Regions from separate parts of the Aquipuribacter sp. SD81 genome, predicted to be linked through region 2. Evidence: predicted binding sites of a transcription regulator. Region 2 holds the regulator's gene; each other region holds the start of a gene.
What was found. The regulator HrcA, encoded in region 2, represses chaperone genes, less so after heat shock. The targets are predictions, from matches to a motif close to TTNGCACTCGNNNNNNNCGAGTGCNAA.
Positions count from the first base shown of each region.

Region 1: the regulator HrcA is predicted to act here: its motif matches at 2,014-2,040, upstream of groL (chaperonin GroEL).
Region 3: the regulator HrcA is predicted to act here: its motif matches at 1,172-1,198, upstream of groES (co-chaperone GroES).

Region 1 is NZ_JBBAYJ010000013.1:65,938-69,208, forward strand. Features, by position in the region: gene WAA21_RS09720 (hypothetical protein) at 1-40, opposite strand, end outside; gene groL (chaperonin GroEL) at 214-1,839, opposite strand; gene WAA21_RS09730 (hypothetical protein) at 2,180-2,335, shown strand; gene WAA21_RS09735 (hypothetical protein) at 2,433-2,639, shown strand; gene WAA21_RS09740 (type 1 glutamine amidotransferase domain-containing protein) at 2,636-3,247, shown strand.
Region 2 is NZ_JBBAYJ010000026.1:39,075-42,345, reverse strand. Features, by position in the region: gene WAA21_RS14950 (DUF4870 domain-containing protein) at 1-252, opposite strand, end outside; gene WAA21_RS14945 (NAD-dependent epimerase/dehydratase family protein) at 357-1,256, shown strand; gene hrcA (heat-inducible transcriptional repressor HrcA) at 1,331-2,380, shown strand; gene dnaJ (molecular chaperone DnaJ) at 2,436-3,271, shown strand, end outside.
Region 3 is NZ_JBBAYJ010000001.1:87,349-90,619, forward strand. Features, by position in the region: gene WAA21_RS00495 (class I SAM-dependent methyltransferase) at 1-1,134, opposite strand, end outside; gene groES (co-chaperone GroES) at 1,355-1,654, shown strand; gene groL (chaperonin GroEL) at 1,759-3,271, shown strand, end outside.

The DNA of each region.
Region 1 (3,271 bases), on a different contig from region 2:
GGTCCTGGCCCGCGTAGGGCTCCTCCGGCTGGTCGCTCATGGGGCAATCCGATCACAGCGGCCCGCCGGGGGCACGACGGCGGGACACGCACGCTGGGGCGACCGGGCGGCACCCGGTGCGCGCGGCGGGCGCCCGACGACGAAGGCCCCCGGGCGAACCCGGGGGCCTCCGTCAGCGGTCGCCCGCTGGTGGTGCGAGGTGGTGCGGCCGGATCAGAAGTCCATGCCGCCCATGCCGCCGTCGCCGGCGCCGGCGGCCGCGGGGGCCTTCTCCGGCTTGTCGGCGACGACCGCCTCGGTGGTGAGGAACAGCGCCGCGATGCTGGCCGCGTTCTGCAGGGCGGAGCGCGTCACCTTGGCCGGCTCCACGATGCCCGTGGCGACCATGTCGACGTACTCGCCCGTGGCCGCGTTGAGGCCGTGGCCCGCGGACAGGTTCTTGACCTTCTCCGCCACGACGCCGCCCTCGAGGCCGGCGTTGACCGCGATCTGCTTGAGCGGGGCCTCGAGCGCGACGCGGACGATGTTCGCCCCGGTCGCCTCGTCGCCGCTCAGGTCGAGCCCGTCGAGCGCGGGCAGCGCGTTGACGAGCGCGACGCCGCCGCCGGGGACGATGCCCTCCTCGACGGCCGCCTTCGCGTTGCGGACGGCGTCCTCGATGCGGTGCTTGCGCTCCTTGAGCTCGACCTCGGTGGCCGCGCCCGCCTTGATGACGGCCACGCCGCCGGCGAGCTTGGCGAGGCGCTCCTGGAGCTTCTCGCGGTCGTAGTCGGAGTCGCTGTTCTCGATCTCCGTGCGGATCTGGTTGACCCGCCCGGCGATGGCGTCGGACTCGCCGGCGCCCTCGACGATCGTGGTCTCGTCCTTGGTGACGACGACCTTGCGCGCACGGCCCAGCAGGTCCAGCGTCGCGTTCTCCAGCTTGAGGCCGACCTCCTCGGAGATGACCTGGCCGCCGGTGAGGATCGCGATGTCCTGCAGCATGGCCTTGCGCCGGTCGCCGAAGCCCGGGGCCTTGACGGCGGCGGACTTGAACGTGCCGCGGATCTTGTTGACGACGAGCGTGGCGAGCGCCTCGCCCTCGACGTCCTCGGAGATCACGAAGAGCGGCTTGCCGGACTGCATGACCTTCTCCAGCAGCGGGAGCAGGTCCTTGACCGTCGAGATCTTGGAGTTGACCACGAGGACGTAGGGGTCCTCGAGCACGGCCTCCATGCGCTCGGTGTCGGTCGCGAAGTAGGGCGAGATGTAGCCCTTGTCGAAGCGCATGCCCTCGGTGAGCTCGAGCTCCAGGCCGAAGGTCTGCGACTCCTCGACCGTGATGACGCCCTCCTTGCCGACCTTGTCCATGGCCTCGGCGATCATCTCGCCGATCTGGGTGTCGGCGGCCGAGATCGAGGCGGTGGAGGCGATCTGCTCCTTCGTCTCGACGTCCTTGGCCATGCTGAGGAGCTGGTCGGACACGGCCGCGGTGGCCTTCTCGATGCCACGCTTGAGCGCCATCGGGTTGGCGCCGGCCGCGACGTTGCGCAGGCCCTCGCGGACGAGCGCCTGGGCGAGGACGGTCGCCGTCGTCGTGCCGTCGCCGGCCACGTCGTCGGTCTTCTTGGCGACCTCCTTGACGAGCTCCGCGCCGATCTTCTCGTACGGGTCGTCGAGCTCGATCTCCTTGGCGATGGAGACGCCGTCGTTCGTGATCGTGGGTGCGCCCCACTTCTTCTCGAGGACGACGTTGCGGCCCTTGGGGCCGAGGGTGACCTTGACGGCGTCGGCGAGGGTGTTCATACCCCGCTCGAGACCGCGCCGGGCCTCCTCGTCGAAAGCGATGATCTTGGCCATCTGGTGGTGGTCCCTCCGCACACGGTGGGTGGCTCGGACCGGACGACGCCCGCGACGGACGGGCACGCCCCGCCGGTCACGTCCCGGTCGGACCCTGCCCTCGCCTGCCGGTCCGCGGGGCTGCTCGCCCCGTGGTCTTCTGTCACTCCCGGCATGAGAGTGCCAGTCGCATTATTGGCACTCGACGGGTGCGAGTGCAAACCCCGCCCGCTGCGGAGGGCTCCTGCGCCGTCCCGGTGGCAGTCGTTCCGTGACCTGCTCGTGACGTTTCGCCGGGCCGGGGCGGGGGTACGCCACCTGCAGCGGACGACCCCCCGCTCACCCCACGGAAGGAACCGACATGCCTCTCTGGCTGATCCTCATCGTCGTCGGAGTGATCCTCGCCATCGTCGGGTTCTCCGGCGTGGCCGAGTTCCTCATCTGGATCGGCGTGATCGTCCTCGTCATCGGCCTGGTGGGCATCCTCCTGGGCCGAGGCCGGTCCTCACGCGTCTGACCCCGCAGTCGCTCCAGCGCAGCACCCGCAGCACCCCAGCACCCGCAGCACCGAAGATCCGTCCGCCCACCTCGCACCCGGAGCTCCTCTCGTCATGATGATCCTGCTCGCACTCCTCGTCGTCCCCCTCGCCGCGCTCGGTCTCGTGCTCGGCATGGACCGCGTCGAGGACCAGCTGCTCAAGCAGCCGGCCCGGCACCGCTCCCCCGTCCGCCGGAGCGTCGACGCGCGTCCGGCCACCGTCCGCGTGCCCGCCGTGCGCGAGGGCGCCGCTGCCCCGGCCACCCAGCAGGTCGCCGCGTGAGCCGGGTCGCGTTCCTCGTCGCCCACGAGGGCATCGAGCAGGTCGAGCTGACGCAGCCGTGGCAGGCGGTGCGCGACGCCGGCCACGAGCCGGTGCTCCTGAGCACCACCGACGGCGAGGTGCAGGCGTTCGACCACCTCGACAAGGCCGACACGTTCCCGGTGGACCAGCAGGTGTCGCAGGCCGACGTCGGCGACTTCGCCGCCGTCGTCCTGCCGGGCGGTGTGGCCAACCCGGACGCGCTGCGCACCGACGAGGACGCCGTCCGGTTCGTGCGCGCCGCCATGGAGGCAGGCACCCCCGTCGCCGCCATCTGCCACGCCCCGTGGACCCTGGTGGAGACCCAGCAGCTCGTCGGGCGGCGCCTCACGTCGTGGCCGAGCCTGCGCACCGACATCACGAACGCGGGAGGCGACTGGGTCGACTCCGAGCTCGTCGTCGACCGCGCGGGCGCCGGACCGCTCGTCACCAGCCGCAACCCCGACGACCTGCCGGTGTTCTGCGAGGCGCTCGTGGAGCTGCTCGACGGCTCGCTCGAGGACGCCCTGGAGGACAGCGGCTCCGTCGTCGAGGGCACCGAGGCGCTCTCCAAGGACCCCGCCTCCTGAGCGGACCCACCCCGTAGCACGACG
Region 2 (3,271 bases):
GAGGGCGTCGGTGAGGTGGTGGCGCACGAAGGGGCCGCGCTCGCGGAGCACGAGCCACAGCACGAGGGGGCCGAGCACGGGCAGGCCGACGAGGGAGCCGGCGAGCCACGACAGGTGCCCGACGGTCGACCACGTCGTCTCGTCGGCGGGCGTGAGGGGGGCGGGGCCGCGCCCGCCGGGGTAGGTGCCCGCCGCGGGCGCGGGGGCGTCGGACAGCGCGTTCGGGACCGGGGCGGCGGGCTGCTGCGTCATGCCGACGACGCTAGGCCTCGCCCGCGGGCGCGGCAGTGGTGCTGCCTGCAGAATCGGGCCTCGTGCGGCCCGGACGGCGGGCCACCGGAGGACAGGAGCAGCCCGTGGTCGTGGCGGTCACCGGAGGCAGCGGACGGCTCGGCGCGGCGGTGGTCGAGCACCTGCTCGGGGAGGGGACCGACGTCCTGCTCCTCGACCGGCAGGTCCCGGCCCCGCCTGCCCCCGGGGACCCGGAGCCTCCGCCGGAGCGGGGCCGCCTGCTCGCGGTGCGGACCGACCTCACCGACTACGGGCAGGTCGTCGGCGCCCTCGGCGCGGTCGACGACCGGCACGACGGCGTCGAGGCCGTGGTCCACCTCGCCGCGGTCCCGGCCCCCGGGCTCGTGCCGAACGCCGCGCTGTTCGCCAACAACGTCCCGAGCACCTTCAACGTCCTCGAGGCGGCCCGGGCCCTCGGGGTCCGTCGCGTCGTGTGGGCGAGCAGCGAGACCGTCCTCGGCCTGCCCTTCGACACCCCGCCGCCCTACGCCCCCGTCGACGAGGACTACGCGCCCCGTCCGGAGAGCACGTACAGCCTCGGCAAGGTGCTGGAGGAGGAGCTGGCGCGCCAGCACGCGCGCTGGCGCGCCGACGCGCGCTTCGTCGGGCTGCGCTTCTCCAACGTCACCACCCCGGCGGACTACCCCGGCTTCGAGGCGTGGCAGGACGACCCGGCGCGGCGGCGGTGGAACCTGTGGGGCTACATCGACGCCCGCGACGGCGCCCAGGCCGTCCGACGGGCGCTGTCGGTCCCCGACGACGCCGTGGACGGGGTCGAGGTGTGCGTCGTCGCCAACGCCGACACGGTCATGCGGACGCCGTCCGCGGAGCTCATGGCGCTGGAGTTCCCCGGCGTGCCGCTCACGCGGGAGCTGGGCGAGCACGAGACCCTGCTGTCGATCGACCGGGCCCGGCGCGTGCTCGGCTACGACCCGCAGCACTCCTGGCGCGACGCGCGCGCCTGAGCCCCGGTCCGCCCGGAGGGTTACGATTGGCAGTCGGACCCCGACAGTGCCAGCGACCCCGGGAGGTGTTCTCCGTGGCCGACGACCGCCGACTGGAGGTCCTCCGCGCCATCGTCGAGGACTTCGTGACGACGCGGGAGCCCGTCGGCTCCCGCGCGCTCGTCGAGCGGCACCGCCTCGGCGTGAGCCCCGCGACCATCCGCAACGACATGGCCGTCCTGGAGGAGCAGGGCTACATCGCGCAGCCGCACACGAGCGCCGGGCGGGTGCCCACCGACAAGGGCTACCGGCTGTTCGTCGACCGGCTCAGCGAGGTCCGGCCCATGAGCCAGCCCGAGCGCCGCGCCATCCGGCTGTTCCTCGAGGGGGCGGTCGGTCTCGACGACGTCGTCGACCGCACCGTCCGCCTGCTCAGCCAGGTGACCCGCCAGACCGCGGTCGTGCAGTACCCGTCGGTGTCGCTGTCGACCGTGCGCCACGTCGACCTCGTGCCGCTCGGCGGCGGGCGCGTGCTGCTCGTGCTGATCCTGTCCTCCGGCCGCGTCGAGCAGCGGCTCGTCGAGGTGCCCGACCTCGTGAGGTCCGACGGCTCCCCGCTGCCGGGGCTGGAGGAGCTGCGCAACCGCGTCAACGGGGTCGTCGCCGGGCTGCGGCTCGCGGCGGCGGCCGAGACGGTGCGCAGCGTCCTGGAGGGGGTCGGGCCCGACAGCACGGCCGACCCCGACAGCACGACCGTGGCGCGCGCGGTCGTCGACGCCCTCGCCGAGGCGCTGGTCGAGGAGCGCGAGGAGCGCATCGTCGTGGCCGGCACCAGCCACCTCGTCCGCCGCGGCACCGAGTTCCCCGGCGAGCTGTCGTCGGTGCTGGAGGCGCTGGAGGAGCAGGTCGTGCTGCTGCGCCTCATGCACGACATGGCCGAGGAGCAGGTCGACGTCGCGGTGCGCATCGGCCGCGAGACCGCGCACGAGAGCCTCGCCCAGACCGCGGTCGTCACCACCGGCTACGGCAGCGGCGACGTCGTCGCCCGGCTCGGCGTTCTCGGCCCCACCCGCATGGACTACCCCACGACGATCGCCGCGGTGAGGGCCGTGGCGCGCTACGCCTCGCGCGCGCTCGAGCAGTGAGCGACGCACCCGGTTCCTGCCCGACCTGCACCCGCAGCCCCGTCGAAAGGCTCCCGTGAGCGACCACTACCAGACCCTCGGCGTGCCGAGGGACGCCTCCGCCGACACGATCAAGAAGGCGTACCGCCGCCTCGCCCGCGAGCTGCACCCCGACGTCAACACCGGTCCGGACGCCGAGGAGCGGTTCAAGGAGGTGTCGCGCGCCTACGAGGTGCTGAGCAGCCCGGAGAAGCGCGCGGCCTACGACGCCGGCGGCGACTCCCCCTTCGGCGGCCAGGGGCCCGGCTTCGGCTTCTCCGACATCTTCGAGACGTTCTTCGGTGGCGCGGGCGCCGGCGCGCAGCGCGGTCCCGCCTCGCGCACCCAGCGCGGCCAGGACGCCCTCGTGCGCCTGGAGGTCGACCTCGAGGAGGCCGTCTTCGGCGGCACGCGGGAGATTCGCGTGGAGTCCGCCGACGTGTGCACCCGCTGCCAGGGCACCTGCTGCGAGCCCGGCACGGGCCCCGAGCCGTGCGACGTCTGCGGCGGCCGCGGCCAGGTGCAGCGCGTCGCCCGGTCGTTCCTCGGCCAGGTCATGACGACGAGTCCGTGCCCGCGCTGCGGCGGCTACGGCACAGTGCTGCCCGCCCCGTGCCACGAGTGCTCCGGCGAGGGCCGGGTCCGCACGCGCCGCACGCTCACCATCAAGGTCCCGCCGGGCGTCGACACGGGCACCCGCATCCAGCTCGCGGGCCAGGGCGAGGTCGGGCCGGGCGGCGGTCCCGCCGGCGACCTCTACGTCGAGGTGCAGGAGCGGCGCCACCCGCGGCTGCGGCGCGAGGGCGACGACCTCCACACGGTGCTGGAGGTGCCGATGACCGCGGCCGCCCTCGGGGCGAACGTCACCGTGCC
Region 3 (3,271 bases), on a different contig from region 2:
CGTCACCCGCCCGACGCCCTGCTCGCGCAGGTGCGCCCGCAGCCGCTTGAGCCCCCACGGCAGCACCGCGCGCACCTCGTAGGCGCGGGCGAGCGGGTGGGAGACGGCCTCGTCGGTCGTCACGTAGGCGATGGACGGGTCGATGAGGCGGCCGCCGACCTCCGCGGCGACGTGCCCCACGAGCCCGGCGCGGATGACCGCCCCGTCCGGCTCGAGCAGCACCTCGCCGACGTCGCCGACCGGCGCCTGCGGCAGCCCGGCGTCCGACAGCGTGCCGACCTCCTGCACCTGGGTGGCGCCGTCGCGCTCGACGGTGCGCAGCACCGTCGCGGTCCGCCGGGTCCCCGGCACGGCCGCGGCGCCCCACCACAGGACCGCCTCGACGACGTCGCCGTCGACGGACGTCCACGCCGCCGTCCAGCCCGCGGCGGGACCGTCCGCGGCGACGAGGTCGTGGTCGACCCCCGGGGCGACCTTCGCGCCGACGGCCCGGACCCCCGTCCCGGGCAGGCCGAGCGCCCACGACAGCGGCGGGCTCCAGCGCTCGGGGTCGGTGACCCGCCGGCCGCCCGCCCGGCGCGCCGGGTCGGTCCACACCGCGTCGACCCCGTCGGTCGTCCCGGGCCGTGCGAGCGGCAGCGCGTCCGGGAAGCCCGTCGCGTCGCCGAGGTGGACACGCGCGCGGGGGAAGTGGCGCAGGTTGACCGTCGCGACCGCCGCGGTCGCCTCGTCGCGCTCGACGGCGTCCACCGCCAGGTCCATGCCGGCGACGGCGAGCGCGTCGACGCCGATGCCGCAGCCGAGGTCCGCGACCCGGGTCGCGCCCGCGGCGCGCAGCCGGTCCGCGTGCCGGGCGGCCACCGGCAGGCGCGTGGCCTGCTCGAGCCCGTCGGCGGTGAAGAGCATCCCGTCCGCGAACCCGCCGAGCTTGGCCCGCGCCGCCGCCCGCAACCGCGACTGGGTGAGGGCGGCGGCGACCGTCTCCGCCGGCACGCCGTCGGCGCGCAGGCGCTCGCCGAGCGCGAGCGCGCGGTCCGGGTCGTACGGTGGCAGCGCGCCCAGCAGCGCCCAGCCGTCCGGGCGCAGCAGGGCGGCGAGCCCGGCCGCGCCGGTCCCCTCGTCCGCCGCCGTCACGCGCCGATCCTGCCAGCCGCCCGGCCGGAGCAGGACGCTGGCACTCAGGTTGACCGAGTGCTAACCCGCTGGCTACTGTCGACCTGGCACTCGACGGCATCGGGTGCCAACTCGCCGGACGACGGGTCGGCACCCGCGACGACGTCCCGTGGCCGGCGGACCACAACCGTTCCGGTCGGCCGCCCGGCCGGCCGCCCCTGTCGCGAAAGAGAGGTCACACGTGGCTGTCTCCATCAAGCCGCTCGAGGACCGCATCGTGGTCCAGACGCTCGAGGCCGAGCAGACGACGGCTTCCGGCCTCGTCATCCCCGACACCGCCAAGGAGAAGCCCCAGGAGGGCAAGGTCCTCGCGGTGGGTCCCGGTCGCTTCGACGAGGACGGCGAGAAGCGCATCCCGCTCGACGTCCAGGTCGGCGACACGGTGCTGTACAGCAAGTACGGCGGCACCGAGGTCAAGTACGGCGGCGAGGAGTACCTCATCCTCTCCGCGCGCGACGTCCTCGCCGTCATCGAGAAGTGAGCTGAGCGTCCCCCGGGACGCGAGGCACCCGACGCCGCCCCGGCCCCCGGCCGCGGGCGGCGTCGTCGCCTGATCACTCACCCCACCCGCCACCCTGGAGCGAGATGCCCAAGAGCCTGTCCTTCGACGAGTCCGCCCGGAAGTCCCTCGAGCGCGGCGTCGACACCCTCGCCGACGCCGTCCGCGTGACCCTCGGCCCGCGCGGCCGCAACGTCGTGCTCCACAAGTCGTTCGGCCCGCCCGTCATCACCAACGACGGCGTGACGATCGCCCGCGAGATCGAGCTCGACGACCCCTTCGAGAACCTCGGTGCGCAGCTGGCCAAGGAGGCCGCCACCAAGACCAACGACGTCGCCGGCGACGGCACGACCACCGCGACCGTCCTCGCGCAGGCCATGGTCCGCGAGGGCCTGCGCAACATCGCCGCGGGCGCCGGCCCCGCCGCGCTCAAGCGCGGCATCGACGCGGCCGTCGCCGCGATCGAGGCCCGCCTCGACGACATCGCCGTCGAGGTCACCGACTCCGGCTCCGTCGCGCACGTCGCGACGGTGTCCGCGCAGGACCCCGAGATCGGCGCGACGCTCGCCGACGCCTTCGACAAGGTGGGCCGCGACGGCGTCATCACCGTCGAGGAGGGCTCCACCACCGGTGTGAGCCTGCAGTTCACCGAGGGCATGCAGTTCGACAAGGGCTACCTGTCGCCGTACATGGTGACCGACCCCGAGCGCATGGAGGCCGTCCTCACCGACGCCCACGTGCTCCTCGTGGCCGGCAAGGTGAGCACCGTCGCGCAGCTGCTGCCGCTCATGGAGAAGGTCCTCGAGACCGGCAAGCCGCTGTTCCTCGTGGCTGAGGACGTCGAGGGCGAGGCGCTGTCCACGCTCGTCGTCAACAAGATGCGCGGCACGTTCACGGCGGTCGCCGTCAAGGCGCCCGGCTTCGGTGACCGCCGCAAGGCGATGCTGCAGGACATGGCCGTCCTCACGGGCGCGCAGGTCGTGTCCGAGGACGTCGGCCTCAGCCTCGACACCGTCGGCCTGGAGGTGCTCGGCGCCGCCCGCCGCGTCGTCGTCACGAAGGACGACACCACCCTCGTCGACGGCGGCGGCGAGAGCGGTGCGGTCGGCGACCGCGTCCGACAGATCAAGGCCGAGATCGAGCGCACCGACTCCGACTGGGACCGCGAGAAGCTGCAGGAGCGGCTCGCGAAGCTGTCCGGCGGCGTCGTCGTCATCGAGGTCGGCGGGCACACCGAGGTCGAGGTCAAGGAGCGCAAGCACCGCGTCGAGGACGCGGTGTCCGCGACCCGGGCCGCGATCGAGGAGGGCATCGTCGCCGGCGGCGGCTCCGCCCTCGTCCACGCCCGCTCCGCGCTGGACTCCCTCGACCGCGAGGGCGACGAGGCGGTCGGCGTCGACATCGTCCGCCGCGCCGTCACCCGCCCGCTGTGGTGGATCGCGAGCAACGCCGGCCTCGAGGGCGCCGTGCAGGTCGAGGCCGTCGCGGCGCTGCCGCCCGGCCAGGGCCTGGACGCCGCCACCGGCGAGCACACCGACCTCGTCGCCCGGGGGATCGTCGACCCGGTCAAGGTGACGAAGGCGGCCCTGCGCAACGCGG